4 regions of the Bradyrhizobium sp. USDA 241 genome follow, and region 1 is predicted to be linked to each of the others. Evidence: predicted binding sites of a transcription regulator. Region 1 holds the regulator's gene; each other region holds the start of a gene.
The links. Region 1 encodes LexA, which represses DNA repair genes until DNA is damaged. Its sites were predicted from a motif close to TGTTCNNNNTGTGTTCNG; they were not measured.

Region 1 (5,469 bases):
GGCAGCTACGATTTCTCGCGCGACATGTTCTTCCAGGGCATCGGCGCCTCCGGCTTCGTGATGGGCGCGATCACGGCCGCGCCGCCGCCGGATGCCGTCGGCTCGCGGCTGCGCTACGCGGCCTTCATGCAAGGCTTGCGCGATGCGATCGATGCCCGCATCCGTGCGACGCTCGAAGGCGATAATCGCGCGATCGCGACCGCGCTGCTGACGGGGCGGCGCGATGCGATCACCGCGCCCGTCAACGACGCGATGTTCGTCTCGGGGCTCGGCCATGTGCTGTCGATCTCCGGCTATCACATGGCGGTCGTCGCCGGCGTCGTGTTCTTCGCGGTTCGCGCGCTGCTGGCGCTGATTCCGGGGCTGGCGGCCGGCTTCGCCATCAAGAAATGGTCGGCGGCCGCTGCGCTTGTTGCGGCTGCGTTCTACCTGCTGCTGTCCGGCGCCGAGGTCGCGACGCAGAGATCATTCTTCATGACGGCGGTGGTTTTGATCGCCGTGATGGTTGATCGCCGCGCCATCACGTTCCGGACGCTGGCGGTGGCCGCGCTGATCGTGCTCGCCGTCGCGCCCGAGGCGCTGGTTCATCCGAGTTTCCAGATGTCCTTTGCGGCAACGCTCGGGCTGGTGGCGCTGGTGCAGATCGGCATGCCGAACCTGCTCGCATCGCCTGATCATTCCGCAACGGCGCGCATCGCGCTGTGGGGCGGCCGCGAGATCGCGATGCTGTTCCTGGCCTCGTTGATCGCGGGGCTTGCGACCACGCCCTATGCCGCCTTCCACTTCCACCGCGTGACGCCGTACGGCGTGCTCGCCAATCTCGGCGCGATGCCGGTGGTCTCGGCGCTGGTGATGCCGGCGGGGCTGTTGGGGCTGCTCGCAGCGCCATTCGGGCTCGACGGCGCGTTCTGGTGGCTGATGGGGATCGGCATCGAGTGGATGGTTGCGGTCTCGCGCTGGGTGGCGGCACTGCCCGGTGCCGTCGGCCGCATTCCCGCGTTCGGGATCGCGCCGCTGATCGCGGCGAGCCTCGGGATCATCGTGATGGGGCGTTGCGCACGCCCCTGCGCTGGTCCGGTGCCCTGGTGCTGCTTGCCGCGATCCTCTGGGCGATGTCGGTGCGGCAGCCCGACATCCTGATTGCCGGGGATGGCGCGAGCGTCGCCGTGCGGGGCCGGGACGGGCGGCTGCATGTGATCCGCGCCAGCAAGGATGGCTTCCTGCTGAGGGAGTGGTTGGCTGCCGATGCCGATCCGCGCGATGCCGGCAGCGCCTCGTTGGCCGACGGTGTCTCGTGTGACGAGTCCGGCTGCGTGACGCCGCTCGCGGACGGACGGCTTGTCGCGTTGGCGTTGCGCAGCGAGGCGCTGGCTGATGATTGCAGCCGCGCTGCGCTGGTGGTGACGGCGCGGCCTACGCCGCCCGATTGCGCGGCGATGGTGGTCGACAGGCCACGGCTCGCCAGTCAGGGCGCGCTGGCTCTGACGCAGAGCGGTGACGGCTTCTCGGTTCGGGCGGTGAGGGCGAGAGGCACAAGCCGCCCCTGGCTGCCGGCCGGCGCCGGCGAGGGGGATTTCGACGGCAGCCTTGCGCCGAAGACGGCCGTGCCCCGCAACCGGGACGCAACGCCATCGGAGACGGACAGACGGACTTGCAGGCGGACGATTGAGGAGCGATGCGGGGGAGGTCGATCGGACCGGATTTCGCAGGACGCAACCCATACCATCTCGCCGGCCTCGGCCGGCGATGGCATTTCATTCCTGGCCCACGACCATCGGCCGGGGGCGACGACGTCAGCCGATCGGCAGACGCGTGATTGTGGACCGCGTGTCGGCGACGATCTGCGGCTTGTGCTCGCGCTCGCCAACCGGCTGGGTCACCGGCAGTTGCAGCACGGTCGCGCGCTGGCCTTCGACGAGCTGTGTCACCAGCACGTATTTGCCGTCGGGAAATTCGATCGCGTCATGATGGCGATCGGGAATGTGCGGGTCGATCTTGCCGAACTTGCCGACGCGGGAGTTCACGGTACGCGTCCAGATCCAGCGATTGTCGTAACGGACGTTGTCGGCGAAAGCGAGCTCCGTTCCCGGCAGCAAGCAGACCGCGACGGAGAGATCGGCTTCGGAGGCGAAGCCGCGCGTCGAGGTGCCACGGAAGGTTGTCGTGACGATCGTCTCGCCGACTTCGGCGGGGCGCGTCGCGACGGCATGCAGGCTGTAGTCACACATCGGGTGCTCCTCATGCGAAGATAGCAACCCGCACCTCTTTTGGAGGCGCAGGCCTCTATCAGGTGGAAGCACGCAACGTTCTGCTTCGTTGTAGGCAAATCTGCGGCTGCGTCCGCAAGCCGCGATCACATTATCTTTCCCGGATTCGATAGGAACAAAGCCGACGCCTGTGAATTCGGAAGGCGCGTGTCAGTGCCTCGCGGGCGCCGACCAGCCTGAGTATTGCCGCTCGCTTGCCGAATGGCGGTGCGATTGTATGGCAGTGGCTTACGTCGCCGATGCTGCGATCGGCGCCGCAACATCGTCCATGATAAGTCTGGCGCATCACGTCCCTTCGCACTCTCAGGCCGCGACGCGATGATGCGTTGTGCGGCGTGTCGAGGATGTGGCGCCGAAAGAGGGGGCCGGACCATCTGAGCAGAACCGGAAAAACCATCCAGCCGGAGCGGATAGCGATCCGCTCCAATAGATATCGAACGACCGCTCAATACTTGCGGTAAAGCCCGATCAGCTTGCCCTGGATCTTCACGCGGTTCGGCGGAAGAATACGGACCTCATAGGCGGCATTGGCGGGCTCGAGCGCGATAGAGGCGCCGCGGCGGCGGAAGCGCTTGAGCGTGGCTTCCTCGTCGTCGATCAGCGCTACCACGATGTCGCCGGTATCGGCGCTCTCGTTGCGCTGGATCAGCGCCATGTCGCCGTCGAGGATGCCGGCCTCGACCATCGAATCGCCGCGCACCTCGAGCGCGTAGTGCTCGCCCGAGCCGAGCATGTCGGGCGGCACGCTGATGGTGTGGCTGCGGGTCTGCAGCGCCTCGATCGGCGTGCCGGCCGCGATGCGGCCCATCACGGGCACCGCGACGGGACGCTCGCCCTCGTCCACAGGCGGGCTGGAGGTCGCGCGCACCTTGCCGAGATTGCCCTCGATGACGCTCGGCGTGAAGCCGCGGCGACTGCCGGCGGCGGCCTGCAGCTCGGGCAGCTTGATCACCTCGATGGCGCGGGCGCGGTTGGGCAGGCGGCGGATGAAGCCGCGCTCCTCGAGCGCAGTGATCAGGCGATGGATGCCTGACTTCGAGCGCAGGTCGAGCGCATCCTTCATCTCGTCGAAGGACGGCGGCACGCCGCTTTCCTTCAGACGTTCGCTGATGAATCGCAGAAGCTCGTATTGTTTGCGCGTCAACATCTCGACCAAAGTCCCCCGGTTGATGTCGTTCGAGTCCGAGACGAGGAAGTCAGCGATAAGCCGCTACATCCTCGAAACAAATCATGAACGGACACTATATGTTCGATATGTGTTCCGCAACTGCTTAATTTACGGTGAACAGAGCCAAGCTCGCGCGATGCGTGTGGCCGTGCAGCTCAGGCGGGCAGGCGCAACACCTCGCAAGGCGTGCCGGCCTCGGCCCTCGGCGCGAACGGTGCGCGCACGAGAAGTACCTGCGCCGCAGCGAGATTCGCAAGCAGAGAGGAGTCCTGATGGCTCACGGGAACGGCGACGAACGCGCCGTCGTCACGCTGTTTCAGGCGCGCACGCAGATAGTCCTCGCGCTGGTCGTTGGCATCGAGATCGCGGCCCAGCACGGCGCGCTCGCGGCGATGATGAATCACTGAACGGCCCGACAGCGCGCGAATCAGCGGCACCATGAACAGGAAGGCGCACACGTAAGACGACACGGGATTGCCGGGCAGGCCGATCACGCGCATTGCGCCGAGTCGTCCGTGCATCATCGGCTTGCCGGGCCGAATCGCGATCTTCCAGAACGACATCGAGATGCCTTCGTCCTTGAGCGCCTGCTGGACCAGATCGTGGTCGCCGACCGAGGCACCACCGGTCGTGATCAGGATGTCGGCGCCGCTCTCCCGGGCGCGACGGATGCCGGCGGAAGTGGCCTCCAGCGTATCGGCGGCAACGCCGAGGTCGATGGTCTCGGCGCCCTCGCTGCGGGCGAGCGCGTGCAGGGCATAGCCATTGGAATAGACGATCTGGCCGTGTCCGGGCGTGGTGCCGGGCATCACCAGCTCGTCGCCGGTGGCGAGGATCGCGACCCTCGGACGGCGGCAGACGGCGAGATGCGGGTGATTCATTCCGGCAGCCAGCGCGAGATCGCGCTCGGTGAGACGAGTTCCTCTGCGTAGGAGCACGTCGCCCTCAGAGAAGTCGACGCCGGCGGGGCGAATGTGCCGACCGGGAATCGCGGCTTCCTTGATCGTGATCTGCTTGCCGTCGGCAACCGTATCCTCCTGGATCACGACCGCGTCGGCGCCATCGGGAACGACGCCGCCGGTGAAGATCCGCACGGCTTCGCCGGGGCCGACCCTTCCCGCGAACGGACGACCCGCCGCGACCTCGCCGACCAGTGCCAACCTGGAATCGACCGTTGCCGCGTCAGCCGCGCGCACGGCATAGCCGTCCATCGCCGACATGGCCTGCGGTGGCTGCGTGCGCCGCGCCGCGACGTCGCGCGCCAGCACGCGATGGTACGCCTCATTGAGGGAGACCATCTCTTCAGCCAGCGGCTCTGCATCCGCCAGCACCGCGGCGAGCGCGTCAGAAACCGGCATCAGGGCCACGGGCGGAAACTCCTGCAAATCGTTGGCGAGAGTTCTAGCCGAGTGCACGCGCGAGGCAAAGCAGCACGCAGAATGATTTATCCGGCGTGATTTCCGTCGTGGAGGAGGGAGCTCAAGTCCGCCGCGGCATGATCTGGAAGGCAAGACCGACCGGCACGAGGACGGCCATGGCGAGCACGAGAAGAACGAGCGCCACGGCCGGCATCGGTCAACTCCCGCTCGGACGGTCCGGGCCGTCGTCCGGTGCCACGTCGGGAGCTTTGGGACCTTGATCCTTGTCGGGCAGCGGATCGGCCAGGGACTTCAGGTCGGCCGCCTTGCTGATCAGCTTGGCGGAAAGGTCAGAATCCGAGGTGGTTCTGGCGAATTCGAGCAGGAGTGAGGCCTGCTTGGTGAGATAGGTTTTGCCCAGCACGTCGATCCGTCCGATGTAGAAATCCCAACGGACTCATGAGTCCGAAGGGTGGTACTCCGTTCCCGGAACTCCGTACAAAAATGCACAAAGGGGTTGGGTTCCTCATCTTCTCTTCCGCAATTTGGCTCCGGGAACCGAGGGCATGACCTGTCGCGGCGACTGCCTGGCATTTAGATGCCAAGTGCCCTCAACGCGTTCCCGACGTCGCCCGGCGACGTCACGTGCACGGCGTTCAAACCGCGCGCCCGCGCG
Region 2 (5,469 bases), 2.8 Mb from region 1:
GACTCCCGCGATCTCGCGCGCACCATCGCCACCCTGGCGCCGGGCACGTCCGTGAAGCTCGATGTCTTCCGCAAGGGCGACAGCAAAACGGTGACCCTCGCGCTCGGCGAGCTGCCGAACGAGCGGCAAGCCAAAGGAAATGGCAATGCCGACGAGGGCAGGGGGCAGCCGAATGCCGGCACGCCGCGCCTCGGCCTCAGCCTGGCGCCGGCAGGTGACGTCCAGGGTGCGGGCCAGAAGGGTGTCGTCGTCACCGAGGTCGATCCGCAAGGGCCGGCGGCACAGCGCGGCATTCAGACCGGCGACGTCATCCTCAATGTCGGCGGCAAGGCGGTCGCCAATGTCGGCGAGGTCCGTTCGGAACTGGCGCAGGCCAAATCTTCGGGCAAGCGCAGCGTGCTGTTGCAGGTCAGAAGCGCAGAGGCGACAAGATTCGTCGCAGTTCCGCTCGCGTAGAGCCGCGCGCGTCGAGCGACCCACGTCAAAAAAGGCGGCCCTCGGGGCCGCCTTTCCTGTTCAGCCTCGAAGATCCCGTTGGGTTATTGATAATATTCTCGTTAACCACAGGAATGGTGACGCAGTTCGTCCGAAAAAGCCGTGTTCGTTCATCACAGTTCCAACACCGCTGCGGCAAGGAAGCCGCAAAGGTGGGTTGCAGTCGTGGAACTTCGAGCCTGCCGCCGCTTTTGGCGGTTCGCATTTGATCGGTGCCGACATGGTTCGATTGAAGCTCTCGCGGAGGAGTGCACTGCTCGTAGCGTCATTGGTGCTCTGGGGCGGATACGCGCTCGGGCGTGACGACGGCCGCTACGCGAACTCCCCCCTGAAACCATGGTTCGACGGTCTGCGCAGCCAGCTCGGCCCGTGCTGCTCGGATGCTGATGGATTTGCCGTCGCCGATCCCGACTGGGAGTCGCACAACGGTCGTTACCGCGTGCGTCTGGACGGGCAGTGGATAGATGTGCCGGACGAAGCCGTCATCACCGAGCCGAACCGGGCCGGCCGCACCATGGTGTGGCCGGTGAAGACGGCGTTCGGGATTTCGATCCGCTGCTTCATGCCGGGCAGCATGATCTGAGGCGGTCAGCGTCAGCGCTTGCTGGATTTGCGCTTCGACGACTTCTTAGACGACTTGCTTGACTTAGACGATTTTCTCGACGTCTTCTTGGCACTCTTCCGCTTCGATGCCTTCTTCGGGACCTTCTTGCCCTTCTTGCGCGCCTTCGACAGTCCGATCGCGATTGCCTGCTTGCGGCTCTTCACGCGGCCGCCGCGTCCCCCGCGCCCGCTCTTCGCGGTACCCTTTTTGTAGCGCCGCATCTCGCTTTCGACATCGCTGCCGGAGCTGCGTGAGTAGCGACGTTTCTTTGCCTTGCGTGCCATGCATGCTCTCCCTTGGCGAGGAGAACCATTCGGCTCAGCCATGGTTCCGGCAGCGCGTACGCAACGTGCAGGCGCGTGACGCAGCCAGTCTAGAAGGAGTTCGCCAGCTCGATCTCCGCCTCCAGCGCCTGGATGCGCCGTGCGGCCTCACCGAAGGACAGGTCCCGTGCAAATTGGGCGGGTTGATAGGCCTCTTCGCTCAGCCGCTTCAGCCTGAGACCCTGCGCCCGCGTCATCTGCTCGCCGAGAAAAACCCTGGCGTCGTATTTACCTTGAACCTGCATCTGCATTCTCCGTTCTGAAATCGTGACTTGACTATATGTTCTTATTTTGTTCTAACAAGCCATGGACAACAGAATTAATGAAATTCGACGTAAAATCAGAGTCTTGAGGCTCGAAATGGCCGACGTCGAGGCGTCGGTGCGCGGTCTCGTCGAGCGCGGCTGCGACTGCACGGAAAGGGCCCTGGCGCAGATGGATCTGCGCCGGAGAATCAACCTCCTGATCGGCGAATGGAAGGCAGCTGGTGGCAGCGACGTTCTGCCTGACGTTCGCGACCGGGTGCGCCTTCGTCCCGCGAAGGCGGGCGGCAATCCCGTGCGCGCGAGCGGGCCCCGCTGATCAGGCAGCGGGCGGTGGAGGAGCATCCGGGCGTGTACCGGATTTGAAACTGCGCCCGAGTCCCAAGAGAAAGGGCCCCGCAATGGGCGGAGCCCTCGATGGATTCCAGGGAGTGGCCTATTTGGTGTTGGTCATGCCGCCCTTGTTCGTCATGGTGCCGCCCTGATCGGAGCCGGGGCCGGAACCGCCTTGGCCGGAAGGATCAGCGCCCTTGGAGGATTTGGTGTTGGCGCCGGTGGTCTGCGACGATGACATCGAGGATCCATGCTTGGCCTTGTGTGACTTGGCCTGCACGGCGAACGGCGCGGCGGCAAGGCCGGTTGCCAACATTACGGCGAGAGCGAGCTTGGTCGTCTTCATGCGGGAAACTCCCTGAGTTAATTTGACGCAGGCAGCCAACCGCTCTTCGCCGCAGGAGTTCCCGACAAAGCATCTCCCGCGGGTCACGCGCGCTTCAAGATTGCTTGTCCTCATCAATGATGAAGACGACGCCGGTGAGCGTCGCACCGATCGCGAACGTCGTCACCAAGGTGAGAGTGAAGACCAGAATGGCCTGGCTTCCGCCGTTATTGAGCAGGTTGGCCACGGCTGGATTGGACAGGACGAGCATGAGGCTGAAGGTGAGGCCGAGGGCCGCGCCCATCATTGCATGCGTCATCAGCTTGATAAGTCCGCTGGCGGAGATCAGCTCAGACGACTTCTTCGTGCGCATGGGAGTGCATCCCGAATTGGCATGCAAACACCCGCGTGATTGCCTGGTTCCATTCGGTTGAAATAATTGTCATCGCCCGCTTCATCCGACGTTCATGCCGGGCTTGCGAGGATGAGCGCCATCAAAACGGGAACATGGATATGGGTAAGGTAGTCTTTCTTTACCGCTCGCTGGCCTATCGCAACGCGGCTGCGGACATCCTGCGCAAGGCCCGCAGGCTACCGCGCGGAGCAGAGCGAAGCGCGGCGCGTCGCTACGCCAGGGCCCTGCGCGATCTCGCCCGAACGGAAGCCTGGCTGGAAGGGCGGGTCCCGCGCGAACCGCGGATGGCCCAGCGCATGACGACCGCGGCCTCCGGCTAGCCGGACGCGCGCTGCAACTCTGCGGAGCCGCTGGTGTCGAACTTGCCGGGTCCGGCGGTGGCTGTCCTGCGCGTCAGCGGCACCTCCAGGCGGCACAACAGGCCTTCGGCGCGCCAATCGAACTGCGCCTGTCCGCCAAGCTGGGACTCCACGCTCGCAAGCAGGCTTCGCGTTCCGAAGCCGCGAGATTTCGGTGCCATGACCAGCGGACCGCCGGATTCCTCCCAGCTCAGCGTGAGCAGCTCGTCCTCGACCCGCCAATCGATCGCGAGCCGCCCAGATCGAGTCGAGAGTGCGCCATACTTCGCCGAGTTGGTGAAGAGCTCGTGCAGCGCGAGCGCCAGCGTCTGGGCCGTCGCCGGCAGCAACTGAACCTCGGGACCTGCCAATCTGATCTGGTCGCCGAGCGAATAGGGCGCAAGCTCCTCGTCGATCAGCCTGGAGAGCTCGGCGCCCTGCCAGCTCGACAGCGACAGGATGGTGTGCACGCGCGCCAGTGCATTGATGCGTCCCTCGACGGCGTTGACGTAGTCCTTGACCTCGTCCGCCCGGGTGAGGCGCACGATCGACTGCGCCAGCGCCAGCGCGTTCTTGGCGCGATGATCGACTTCCCGCGCCAGGAGATTCTGCCGCTCCTCGGCGCGTTTGCGTTCGGTGATATCGACGGTGACGCCGCTGACGCGCACCACGCGCCCGCTCTCGTCGACCGTCGCCGCCGCCGTGCCGACGCACCAGCGCACCTCGCCGTCGGGCCGCACAATGCGGAACTCTGTTTCATAGGCGCGCGTGCCCTTGTTGAATTCGGCGATCGCCTTGCGCAACTGATCGACGTCATCGGGATGCAAAAGCGCCTGGACGTTGGCCGGATTGACCTCGAAACGCTCCGCGCTGACGCCGAAGATGCGGTATTGCCCCTCGTCCCACATCCAATCGCCGCTGACCCAGTCCCAGTCCCAGGACCCCATCTTGCCGGCAGCGATCGCCATGCTGCGCCGCTGCTCGCTCTCGCGCAGCTTCGCGGTGGAGCTCTCCAGTTCCGCGGTGCGTGCGCGGACGCGGTCCTCGAGCTCGTGGTTCAGCCGTTCGAGCTCGCGCGTCTTGCGGTAGAGCTCGGCAAACACCTTGATCTTGGCGCGCAGCACCTCCGGCACGACCGGCACCGGCACGTAGTCGACCGCGCCCATCTCATAGCCGCGCAACCGGTCGATGTCGCTGACCTGGATGGCCGAGATGAAGATCATGGCGGTCTTCTGGAAACGCGGATGCTCGCGGATCATCGCGGCGAGCTCGAAGCCGTCGAGTTCGGGCATGCAGACGTCGACCAGGATCACCGCGATCTCGGTCTTGAGCAGCACCTCCAGCGCCTCTCGCCCCGAGGAGGCGATCACGAGGTTCTCGCCGAGATCCTTCAGGATCACCTCATAGGCGAGCAGCTTGGCCGGCTGATCGTCGACGAGCAGGATGTTGACCTTTTCCTGGTCCATATGCGGGCCCAACTCAGCGGTGCAGCCACATGCGGATCGCAAGCAGCAATTGGTCGGTGTTGACCGGCTTGGCGAGGTAATCGGACGCGCCGGCTTCGAGGCATTTCTCCCGGTCGCCCTTCATCGCCTTGGCGGTCAGCGCGATGATCGGAAGACGGGCGAAGGCCGGGTTCTCGCGGATCACGCCGATGGTCTGATAGCCATCCATCTGCGGCATCATGATGTCCATCAGCACGATCGCGATCTCCGGATTGGATTCGACCAGTGTAATAGCTTCGCTGCCGGTCGTCGCCGTCAGCACTTTCATGCCGCGTCGTTCTAGCACGCTCGACAGGGCAAATATGTTGCGGGCGTCGTCGTCGACGAGCAGGGCGGTCTTGCCGATCAAGTCCTCGTCGGAGCTGTTCAACTTCTCCAGCATACGCTGCTTCTCGATCGGCAGCTCCGTGATCACGCGGTGCAGGAACAGCGCGGTTTCGTCGAGCAGGCGTTCCGGCGATTCCACGCCCTTGACCACGATGCTGCGCGCCATGGTGTGGAGTTCCGCGTCCTCCTCCGCCGAAAGCTCGCGGCCGGTGAAGACCACGACAGGGATGTTCGACAGTCGCTCGTCGTTGCGGATCTGGTCCAGCACCTCGAAGCCGCTCATGTCGGGCAGCCGGAGATCGAGTACCACGCAGTCACACGGCTGCTCGCGCAGCGTCAAAAGTGCCTCCGCGCCGGTGGCCGTCGACACGATCTCGATGTCGTCGTGGTACAGCAGCTCGCGGATCGAAAGCTGCTCGGCCTCGTTGTCCTCGACGATCAGCAGCCGCTTGCGCCGCGGCCGCGCATATTCCTTGATTTGCGTCAGCGCGGCTGAGACGCCTTCAGGCGTGGTCGGCTTGTTGACGAATGAGAACGCGCC
Region 3 (5,469 bases), 2.9 Mb from region 1:
GCCGTGCCGTCCCGTGAGCAGATAACCCTCGAGCCAGCCCTGGCAGAGATGCTCGCTCAAGACCTCCATCACGCGACCGTCCTGGGCGAGGTGCACGTCGTAGGATTCGATTGGCTCCATCCAGACGCGTTCGGTGGCCTCGAACACGGCATCTAGCCGGTTCGACGCGGTCTCGTCCGGCCCCATGATGCGGAAATTGCGCTGCTGCGCGTTGAGGCGGATGACGTCGCGCAGGAATTTGCCGAGCTCGCGCGTCGCTTCGGCTACGGTGCCGCCGGGCTGCCGCACCTCGACCGCGAAGCTGCGGAAGTCGGGCAGCTTCAGCTCCTTTTTCAACAGGCCGCCATTGGCGTGAGGATTGGCGCCCATGCGCCTGACACCTTCAGGTGCGAGCGCCTGAAGCTCAGGAGCGAGCGCGCCGTTCGCGTCGAACAGTTTTTCCGGCTCGTAGCTACGCATCCAGTCTTCGAGTATCTTCAAATGCGCGGGATTTTCCCGGCAGCCTGCGACCGGCACTTGATGCGCGCGCCAAAAGCCCTCGACCTTCTTGCCGTCGACCTCTTTCGGGCCGGTCCAGCCCTTCGGGCTGCGCAGCACGATCATCGGCCAGCGCGGCCGCTCGACGCTTGTCCGCCCGTCGCGGGCGTGCTGCTGGATCGAGCGGATGCTGGCGAGTGCGACATCGAGCGCATCTGCCATGGCACGGTGCATCAATTTGGGATCATCGCCCGTGACGAACAGCGGCTCGTGGCCGTACCCACGGAAGAGATCGCGGATCTCCGCATCTCCCATCCGTCCGAGCACGGTGGGATTTGCGATCTTGTAGCCGTTGAGATGCAGGATCGGCAGCACGGCGCCGTCATGCGCCGGGTTCAGGAACTTGTTCGAGTGCCAGGACGCGGCGAGAGGGCCGGTTTCGGCCTCGCCGTCGCCGACGACACAGGCGACGACCAAATCAGGATTGTCGAAGGCCGCGCCATAGGCGTGCACCAGCGCGTAGCCGAGTTCGCCGCCTTCGTGGATCGAGCCCGGCGTTTCCGGCGCCGCGTGGCTCGGAATGCCCCCGGGGAAGGAGAACTGCCTGAACAGCTTGCGCAATCCGTCCGCGTCGCGCGCGATGTCGGGATAGATCTCGCTGTAGCTGCCTTCGAGATAGGTGTTGGCGACCATGCCGGGGCCGCCATGGCCGGGCCCGCAGACATAGATGATGTTGAGGTCCAGCGCGCGGATCACGCGATTGAGATGAGCATAGATGAAGTTCAGGCCGGGCGTGGTGCCCCAATGGCCGAGCAAACGCGGCTTGATGTGCTCGGGCCGCAACGGCTCGCGCAGCAACGGATTGTCGAGCAGGTAGATTTGCCCGACCGAGAGGTAGTTGGCGGCGCGCCAATAGCGATCGAGCAGATCGAGGTCGCCGGTCGCAGCGGCCGTTTTTTGTTGAATTGTCATGTTCCTTCGGCTTTCACCCAGCGATCGTCACCAACTTTGTTCCGGCACGATCGATCCCTGTGCGGGATCAAACGAAATCGTCGTGACGGGCGTATTGCGTGAGGTCAAAGCCGCGCGCCCGAAATTTGGGCGGCTACTATGCATGGGGTTGTTTTCACGTTTTTTGTTTGTGTTCTTGATTTGTTCCGTTTGCATGCTATCTTGATTGCATGAGTCCAGCATCCTCTCATGCTCTCAAGCACCCGCCGGTCACGGCGCCCTCCGAGCCGGCGGGTGCGCCTTCAGATTTCCCCGAGCTTGGCGTCGCCATCGATCGCGCGCGAAGGCGAGGGCGGGGCGCACAATCCAATGCCAGCGGCCGTTACGAGGCCGAGGCGCGCGTCGCTTTCGATGACGGCTGGCAGAGCCTGGAAGAGCTGCCGCCGTTCAAGACCAGTGTCGGTGTCGACACCTCGCGCAAGGTGATCACCCGCAACGATTCCCCAGACATCGGCTTCGACCGCTCGATCAATCCCTATCGCGGCTGCGAGCACGGCTGCGTCTACTGCTTCGCCCGACCGACGCATGCCTATCTCGGCCTCTCGCCGGGGCTGGATTTCGAGTCGAAGCTGTTCGTGAAGCCCGAGGCGCCGGCGCTGCTCGAGAAGGAGCTCGCCGCCACCGGCTACGAACCCAGGATGATCGCGATCGGCACCAACACCGACCCCTACCAGCCGATCGAGCGCGAGCGAAAGATCATGCGCGGAATCCTCGAGGTGCTGGAACGCGCCAGCCATCCCGTCGGCATCGTCACCAAATCGGCGCTGGTGGTGCGCGACATCGACATTCTGGCCCGGATGGCCAAGCGCAACCTCGCCAAGGTCGCGATTTCGGTCACCTCGCTCGATCCGAAACTGGCGCGCACCATGGAGCCGCGGGCCTCGACGCCGCCGAAGCGGCTGGAGGCGCTGAAGCAGCTCTCGGATGCCGGCATTCCGACCACGGTGATGGTCGCGCCCGTGATCCCCGCGCTGAACGATTCCGAGATCGAGCGCATCCTCGATGCCGCCGCCCATGCCGGCGTCAAGGAAGCCTCCTATGTGCTGCTGCGACTGCCGCTGGAGGTTCGCGATCTCTTCCGCGAATGGCTAATGGCGAACTATCCGGATCGCTATCGCCACGTCTTCACGCTGATTCGCGACATGCGCGGTGGGCGCGACTACGACGCGAAATGGGGTGAGCGGATGAAGGGCACCGGCCCGATGGCCTGGACCATCGGCCGCCGCTTCGAGATCGCCTGCGACAGGCTCGGCCTCAACAAGCGGCGCTCCAAGCTGACAACGGATCACTTCGCGCGGCCGAAGCGGAACGGCGATCAGCTCAGCCTGTTCTGACAGGGAAGGTGAAAGAGGCATGGCATGAGTCAGGAATTGGCGGCTCCGCTGCCGAGGCTCACCGTCGTCACGCTTGGCGTGAGCGACATCCGCGCCAGCATCGCCTTTTACGATGCACTCGGCTTCTCGCGCCGGCTGAAGGCCACCGGCGAGGCCGTCGCCTTCTACGATGCCGGCGGTCCGGTGCTCGCCCTGTATCCGTGGGATCAGCTCGCGGCAGATGCGACCTTGCAGGACGCGCCGAGGCCATCGACCTTTCGTGGCATGACGCTCGCCTGGAACTGCCGGACGCGTGAGGAGGTCGATGCGGTGCTGGCCTTCGCCATCAGGAAGGGGGCCAGCTTGCTGAAGGCGGCGCACGAGACAGACTACGGCGGCTATTCCGGCTATTTCACCGACCCCGACGGCCATCCTTGGGAGGTCGTGGTCGCGCCCGGTATCGAGGTGGGCGAGGACCGCCGGGTGCATCTGGCGGACTAGGACGGCCTGAATAGTGGGAATATCCTGGGTTCCCGGTTGCGCCGGCGAAGCCCCTTGCGCACGATCCCGGCCATGATTCGGGACAAGTCCGCCAAGACCCCAACCAAAGACGCGCCAAAAAAGGAGGCCGCGCCTGCCAACGAGGCCAAAGCGCCTCCGGCCAAGGCTCCGAAGGTTCCTGCCGGCAAGAAGGGTATCATTGCCATTGCTCCCCCGAGCTTCCGCCGCGAGCGCGCGCTGATCAAGCGCGGCGTCTGGCCGGTTGCCGGCTGCGACGAGGCCGGCCGCGGCCCGCTGGCGGGCCCCGTCGTTGCGGCCGCGGTGATTCTCGATCCCGACCGCATTCCGCGCGGCATAGATGATTCGAAACGGCTGACTGCCGAGGAGCGCGAGAAGCTGTTCGACAAGATCTGCGCCACCGCGCAGGTCTCGGTCGCCGTCGCCTCGCCCTCGCGGATCGACCGCGACAACATCCTGCGTGCCTCGCTGTGGGCACTGAAGCGCGCCGTGGTGGCACTGCCGGAGGCGCCCCGGCACGTCTTCGTCGACGGCCGCGACCGGCTCGACACCGAATGCGATTGCGAGGCCGTGATCGGCGGCGACGGTCTCGTGCTGTCGATCGCCGCGGCATCCATCGTCGCCAAGGTGACGCGTGACCGGCTGATGTGCGCGCTGGCCCAGGACTGCCCCGGCTATGGCTTCGAGCAGCACAAGGGCTACGCCGTCCCCGACCATCTCGAGGCGCTCGACCGCCTCGGCCCCTCCGTCCACCACCGCCGCTTCTTCGCCCCCGTCGCCGCCGCCCGCGCCAAGCACATGCCGTGGACCGTCGAGCCGGTGCAGGATCTCTTCGCGGTGACAGAGGTCGAGGTGCAAGTGGACGCGGCCGTCGAGATCGACGTCTCGGCAAATCTCTAAATCGACCCCACAGCTCTACCATCCGTCATGGCTGGGCTTGACCCGGCCATCCACGCCTTGCGCACCGTCCCAAGCCCGGGCATGACGACCAATAGCGCAAGTGTGCGCAGGTGTGCTTGTGCCTCAGCCTGTAAGAACGGGGAGAGGGGGCAGACCGAAGTTGCCACGACGCGCGGTGCCCCTTATCAAAGTGTTCGTGAGCGAATAGGGCCGGCTGGACTGGCTGCATCATTCGGACGTTGCATGCGGTTTACCTCCCTGGTCATCGAGCTCATTCGCGCCCGGCCGCGGCTGATCGTCTGGATCGCCGTGCTGCTCCAGGCTTTGATGTGGCTGTTCGTGGCGCTGGTGTTCTACCGCAGCCCGCCCGGCAACGTCGCGACCCTCCTGGCCTTCGGTCGGGAATACCAGGTCGGCACCGATCTCGGCCCGCCGCTGCCGGTCTGGCTCGCTGACATTGCCTATCGTGCCGCCGGCGGCCACATGCTGGGCGTCTATGTCCTCGCCCAGCTCTGCGAGATCGCGACCTTCATCGCGCTCTATCATCTCTCCCGTGCCGTGATCGGCTCGCAGCAGGCGGTGCTCGCCGTGCTGCTGACGATGACAGTGCTGGCCTTCTCCTCGCCTGCGCTCGACTTCGGGCCCCTGGTGCTGGCGCGGCCGCTCTGGGCGCTCTTGCTGCTGCATTCCTGGCAGATCATCGGCCAGCGCCGCGGCAATGCCTGGTTCGCCTGGTCGATCGAAGCGGGCCTCTTGCTGCTGACGACACCGGCGGCGATCTTTCTCCTCCTGCTGATCGTCGTCTTCGCGGTCTCGACCGCCCGCGGCCGGCGGACCCTGCGCGGGCTCGATCCGTTGTTTGCGCTGATCGTCGTCGCCGTGCTGGCGCTGCCCTATGCGGTGTGGCTGATGCGGGCCGAGACGTTGACGATGCCGGCCTTGCCGCAAGTCGCCGAGCTCAACGCCCGCGCGCTGCGTGCGGCCTGGCTGTTCGGCGGACTCGTGCTCGGGGCTGCCGCGATCCCGGCGCTGACCTTCCTCAACACCGGGCTGTTCGACGGCAAGGGCGAGGAACCGCCGATCATCTACCGCCCGCCGGTCGAGCCGCTCGCGCGCAACTTCGTCTATTTCTTCGCGCTGGCTCCGCCGCTCGGCGCGGTGCTGATCTCCGGCCTGCTCGGGCTCGACTCCGTCGTCGGCGGCGCCGGTGTCGTGCTGGTCATGCCCGGGCTTGCCGTGGTCGTTGCGG
Region 4 (5,469 bases), on a different contig from region 1:
GTGTTCCTGGGCGCCTCGACCAAGATCGTCGACCGCGAGACCGGCGAGGTCTTCATGGGCGAAGTGCCGGAATATTCCGTCGTGGTGCCCGGCGCGCTGCCCGGCAAGCCGATAAAGAACGGCCAGATCGGCCCGAGCACCGCATGCGCCGTGATCGTCAAGCGCGTCGACGAACGCACGCGGTCCAAGACCAGCATCAACGAGCTGCTGCGGGATTGATCCGACGCGCATGACCGATGCTCTCTCCATTGCCCGCGATCTCATCCGCTGCCCTTCGGTGACCCCGGCCGATGCCGGCGCACTGGGGGTGCTCGAGAAGGCCCTCAACGCGGCCGGCTTCACCTGCCACCGCGTCACCTTCAGCGAGCCGGGCACCGCCGACGTCGAAAATCTCTACGCGCGGATCGGCACGGAAGGTCCGCACATCACCTTCGCCGGCCACACCGACGTGGTGCCGCCGGGTGACGAGAGTGCCTGGAGCGTCGGCGCATTCTCCGGCGAGGTGAAGGACGGTGTCCTGCACGGCCGCGGCGCCGTCGACATGAAGGGCGGCATCGCCTGCTCCGTGGCTGCGGTGCTGGAGCATCTCGCGGCCAATGGCGGCAAGCCGCGCGCGGACGGAAAAGGTTCGATCTCGTTCCTGATCACGGGCGACGAGGAAGACGTCTCCGTCAACGGCACCGTCAAGCTGTTGAAATGGGCCGCCGAACGCGGCGAAAAATTCGATCATTGCGTGCTCGGCGAGCCCTCCAATGTCGAGACGCTCGGCGACACCATCAAGGTCGGCCGCCGCGGCTCGCAATCCGGCACGCTCTATGTCGACGGCGTGCAGGGCCATGTCGCCTATCCGCACCGCGCGTCCAATCCTGTGCCTGACATTTCGCGGCTGATCGTGGCGATTTCCGACGAGCCGCTCGACCACGGCAGCGCTCAGTTCCAGGCCTCCAATCTCGAATTCACGTCAGTGGACGTCGGCAACAAGGCGTTCAACGTCATCCCCGGCGAGGCCCGCGCCCGATTCAACATCCGCTACAACGACAACCACACGCAGACATCCCTGCGCGAACTGGTCGAGGCCCGCCTCGCCAAGGCCTGCGGCAACCGTATCAAGGCCCGCATCGTCTGGGAGCCGTCGAACTCCAACGTGTTCGTGACCAAGCCCGGCCCCTTCACCGATCTCGCCGTCGCCGCGATCGAGGAGGTGACGGGCCGCAAGCCGGAGCTGTCGACCTCCGGCGGCACCTCGGATGCGCGCTTCATCTCCAGCTATTGCCCGGTGATCGAGTTCGGCCTGGTCGGCCAGACCATGCATCAGGTCGACGAGCGCGTGCCGGTTGCGGATCTGGAGAAGCTGACGCGGGTCTATCGCGGGATCCTGACGCGGTATTTTGCTTGAGGCACTGTTGCCTCCACAAAGAGAGCTGTCATCGCCCGACTTGATCGGGCGATCCAGTATTCCAGAGACAGTTTTGATTGAGCCGCGAGGCCGCGGCGTACTGGATGCCCCGCTTTCGCGGGGCATGACACTGAGGGTGTGGCAGCAGCGCGCCTCACCTCAATAATCCACCTTCATCAGATACAGTCCCTCCGGCGGAGCGACGATGCCGCAGGCGGCGCGGTTGCGGGCTGCTAACGCGGCAGAGAGATCGTCGGCGGTCCAGCGCCCCTCGCCGACCCAGACCAGCGAGCCCACCATCGAGCGTACCTGGCTGTGCAGGAACGAGCGCGCCGAAGTGAGAATCGTGATCTCGCGGCCGTCGCGGATCACGTCGAGCTGGTCGAGCGTCTTCTCCGGCGACTTGGCCTGACACTCGGTGTCGCGGAAGGTGGTGAAATCGTGCTTGCCGAGCAGGCGCTGCGCCGCCGCATGCATCGCGTCGGCATCGAGCTTGCGCGGCACGCGCCAGGCGTGGCCGGCGTCGAGCGCGAGGTTGGCGCGGGTATTGACGATGCGATAGCGGTAGTGGCGCTTGACCGCCGAGAAGCGCGCCTCGAAGCTGTCGGGCACGATCTCGGCCTCGAGCACGGCGATCGGATGCGGGCGCAGATGCGCGTTGAGCCCGTCGCGAAAACGGCCCGGTGGAAACTGCTTGTCGACGTCGACATGCGCGACCTGTCCGCGCGCATGCACGCCGGCATCGGTGCGGCCGGCGCCGTGCACGCGCAAATCCGCCCCGGTCATCGCCTTCACCGCAGCCTGCAGCGCGCCCTGCACCGACGGCAGCGTCTCCTGCATCTGCCAGCCGAAGAACGGCGCGCCGTCATATTCGATGGTGAGCTTGTAGCGGGGCATCAACCGAACCGCATCGGCGGGCTCACGGGCACGCCGCGCAAGAAGTCGGCGGCCTGCATCCGGCCCTTGCCCTCGCGCTGGAGCTCGATGATGCGGATCGCGCCCTCGCCGCAGGCAATGGTGAGGAGGTCGTCGAGCACCGCGCCCGGCTCGCCCGCGCCTTGCGCGAGCTCGCAGCGCAGGATCTTGACGCGCGCATCCTCAAGCTCACTCCAGGCGCCGGGAAACGGCGACAGGCCGTGGATGTGGCGCAGCACGGCGCGCGCCGATCTGGTCCAGTCGATCCGCGCCTCGGCCTTCTCGATCTTGGCGGCATAGGTGACGCCGTCCTCGCCCTGCTTCTTGAGCTGGAGCCCGCCGCGTTCGAGCGCCGCCATCGCGCGCACCATCAGGTCGGCACCCAGCCGGGACAGGCGATCGTGCAGATCGAGCGCGGTCATGCTGTCGGTGATCGCGATGCGCTCGGCCATGGCGACGTCGCCGGTATCCAAGCCGACGTCCATCTTCATCACCATCACGCCGCTTTCGGCATCGCCGGCCATGATCGCGCGGTTGATGGGCGCGGCGCCGCGCCAGCGCGGCAGCAGCGAAGCGTGCAGATTGTAGCAGCCGAGCTTTGGCGCATCGAGGATCGCCTGCGGCAGGATCATGCCGTAGGCGACGACGACGGCGGCATCGGCCTCGAACGCGCGAAACTCTTGCAGCGCTTCCGGTGTCTTCAGCGTCTTCGGCGTCAGCACGGGAAGGCCGAGTTTTCGCGCGGCTTCCTCGACCGGCGTCGGCTGCAATTGCAGGCCGCGCCGCCCGCCCGGCTTCGGGGTGCGGGTGTAGACCGCCACGATCTCGTGGCCGTGCGCGACGAGCTCGAGCAGCGTCGGCACGGAGAAATCGGGCGTGCCCATGAAGATGAGGCGAAGGGGCATGTGGCGAGACAATCCTCGAAACGAGCAAGGTACTCGTCATGGCCGGGCTTGTCCCGGCCATCCACGTTCTTCCTGCTCGAAGCGGCAAAGAACGTGGATGCCCGGCACGAAGCCGGGCATGACGGCGGAGGACGTGGCCTACTCCACCGCGCGCTTGGCGGCTTTCTCGAACTTCTTCATCACGCGGTCGCGCTTGAGCTTCGACAGGTAGTCGACGAACAGCACGCCGTTGAGATGGTCGATCTCGTGCTGGATGCAGGTGGCGAAGAGGCCTTCGGCGTCCTCCTCATGCACCTTGCCGTCGAGATCGGTGAAGCGCACGCGCACCTTCGCCGGGCGCTCGACCTCCTCGTAATATTCGGGGATCGACAGGCAGCCTTCCTCGTAAACCGACAGTTCCTCGGACGAGGCGATGATCTCGGGATTGATGAAGACGCGTGGGAGCGGCTTGGTCTCGCCGTTCTCGTCGCGCTTGGCGAGGTCCATGGTGATCAGCCGCAAGGGCTGCGCGACCTGGATCGCCGCGAGGCCAATGCCGGGCGCGTCGTACATGGTCTCGAACATGTCGTCGGCAAGCTTGCGGATCTCCGACGTGACCTTCTCGATCGGCTTGGAGACCAGGCGCAGCTGCTTGTCCGGCAGGATGATGATTTCTCGTAGGGCCATGGCGGCGATTTAAGCTGCGCGCCGGATGCGGTCAATGCGGCCAGGAACCCCGTTAACCCTCCGCTAACCATAAAACTTCAGGTTTCGTTAACCATAAGAATTAACGGAGCATTGACCATAAATGTTCGCTATTCGTTCGTGCGCCACGGCGAATCGGCTAGAAGGGTCGGCATGAACGACATCATCTTCATCCTCGGCGAGTGGCCGGTGCGCGTCGTGGACGCGCTGATCGGCTTCGGCGCCCTGGTTCTCATCCTGCTGGTGGTGATTGCGGTCGTAATCGCGCGATCCGGCCGGCGCGGCGCGGAACTCGCCATGGCCAACGCCATCCGGGCCGACGAGCTCGAGGAACGTTTGAGCGAGGTGCTGCGGGCGCAGAGCGAGTCGTCGGGCCGGGTCGATGCCATGACCCAGGCTCTGGCCGGCCGTCAGGCCGAGATGGCGCGGGCGGTGAACGAGCGGCTGGATTCGGTGACCCACCGCGTCGGCCAATCCATGGAACACTCCACCCGCAACACCATGGAGAGCCTGCGCGCCCTGCACGAGCGGCTCGGCATCATCGACAGCGCGCACAAGAACCTCACCGACCTCACCACCCAGGTGACCACCTTGCGCGACGTGCTCGCCAACAAGCAGTCGCGCGGCGCCTTCGGCCAGGCGCGGATGGAGGCGATCGTCCAGGACGGGCTGCCGAAGGGTGCCTACGAGTTCCAGTTCACGCTCTCCACCGGCAAGCGCCCGGACTGCGTCGTGTTCCTGCCCGATCAGCGGCCGCTTTGCATCGACGCCAAATTTCCGCTGGAAGCGATGACGGCGCTGCACGACGCCCGGACCGACGAGGAACGGCGAATCGCCACGCAACGGCTGCGCGGCGACGTGATGAAGCATGTCAGCGACATCGCAGAAAAATATCTCGTCGCCGGCGAGACCCAGGAGATGGCGCTGATGTTCGTGCCGTCGGAATCGGTCTACGCCGAGATCCATGACGGTTTCGACGACGTGATCCAGAAGGCCTATCGCGCCCGCGTCGTGCTGGTGTCGCCCTCGCTGCTGATGCTCGCGATCCAGGTGATGCAGCAGATCATGAAGGACGCGCGCATGCGCGATGCCGCCGGCCAGATCCGCACCGAGGTGATCAAGCTCGGCGACGATTTGGGCCGGCTGCGCGACCGCGTGCTGAAGCTGCAGAAGCATTTTGCCGACGTCAACGAGGACGTCCGCCAGGTGCTGATCTCCGCCGACAAGATCGAAAAGCGCGCGGGACGAATCGAGGAGCTGGATTTCAGCAAGAGCGACACGCCGGAGGCTCCGCGGCTGGTTGCGACAGCCGCGCCGGAGCTGTTCCCGCGGAAGCTCCAGGCTGGGGAGTAGAATCCTAGCGCGCTGTCATGCCCCGCGCAGGCGGGGCATCCAGTACGCCGCGGCGGTCGCGATTAACCCGAGGCGCTGGTGATTACTGGATCGTCCACCCCGGTGCGCATCTGCGCACAAGGCGGACGATGACGGCGGAGTGGGAGGCGGCAGATGAGCACACGGTGCTACTATGTCTATATCCTGGCCAGCAAGATCGGTGGCACGCTGTACATT

Region 2: ABIF91_RS26495 (DUF3072 domain-containing protein) is a predicted target of LexA. The motif match lies at 1,704-1,721, and genes of this name have one in related genera.
Region 3: ABIF91_RS26110 (PA0069 family radical SAM protein) is a predicted target of LexA. The motif match lies at 1,620-1,637, and genes of this name have one in related genera.
Region 4: ABIF91_RS19115 (DNA recombination protein RmuC) is a predicted target of LexA. The motif match lies at 4,005-4,022, and genes of this name have one in related genera.

What each region holds. Positions count from the first base shown of each region.
Region 1 is NZ_JBMGPZ010000005.1:3,778,922-3,784,390, reverse strand. It holds partial or broken gene ABIF91_RS40185 (ComEC/Rec2 family competence protein) at 1-1,643, shown strand, start outside; gene ABIF91_RS40180 (hypothetical protein) at 1,794-2,228, opposite strand; gene lexA (transcriptional repressor LexA) at 2,713-3,414, opposite strand; gene glp (gephyrin-like molybdotransferase Glp) at 3,591-4,802, opposite strand; gene ABIF91_RS40165 (hypothetical protein) at 5,011-5,217, opposite strand; gene ABIF91_RS40160 (HAD family hydrolase) at 5,388-5,469, opposite strand, start outside.
Region 2 is NZ_JBMGPZ010000005.1:973,167-978,635, forward strand. It holds gene ABIF91_RS26480 (Do family serine endopeptidase) at 1-456, shown strand, start outside; gene ABIF91_RS26485 (hypothetical protein) at 716-1,078, shown strand; gene ABIF91_RS26490 (DUF6496 domain-containing protein) at 1,090-1,383, opposite strand; gene ABIF91_RS26495 (DUF3072 domain-containing protein) at 1,473-1,667, opposite strand; gene ABIF91_RS26500 (hypothetical protein) at 1,783-2,004, shown strand; gene ABIF91_RS26505 (hypothetical protein) at 2,122-2,364, opposite strand; gene ABIF91_RS26510 (hypothetical protein) at 2,459-2,716, opposite strand; gene ABIF91_RS26515 (hypothetical protein) at 2,857-3,078, shown strand; gene ABIF91_RS26520 (HWE histidine kinase domain-containing protein) at 3,075-4,562, opposite strand; gene ABIF91_RS26525 (HAMP domain-containing protein) at 4,576-5,469, opposite strand, start outside.
Region 3 is NZ_JBMGPZ010000005.1:892,103-897,571, forward strand. It holds gene ABIF91_RS26105 (phosphoketolase family protein) at 1-1,449, opposite strand, end outside; gene ABIF91_RS26110 (PA0069 family radical SAM protein) at 1,659-2,822, shown strand; gene ABIF91_RS26115 (VOC family protein) at 2,847-3,302, shown strand; gene ABIF91_RS26120 (ribonuclease HII) at 3,375-4,220, shown strand; gene ABIF91_RS26125 (glycosyltransferase family 39 protein) at 4,464-5,469, shown strand, end outside.
Region 4 is NZ_JBMGPZ010000004.1:1,986,009-1,991,477, reverse strand. It holds gene dapD (2,3,4,5-tetrahydropyridine-2,6-dicarboxylate N-succinyltransferase) at 1-219, shown strand, start outside; gene dapE (succinyl-diaminopimelate desuccinylase) at 230-1,396, shown strand; gene truA (tRNA pseudouridine(38-40) synthase TruA) at 1,556-2,293, opposite strand; gene fmt (methionyl-tRNA formyltransferase) at 2,293-3,216, opposite strand; gene def (peptide deformylase) at 3,355-3,882, opposite strand; gene ABIF91_RS19115 (DNA recombination protein RmuC) at 4,054-5,253, shown strand; gene ABIF91_RS19110 (GIY-YIG nuclease family protein) at 5,407-5,469, shown strand, end outside.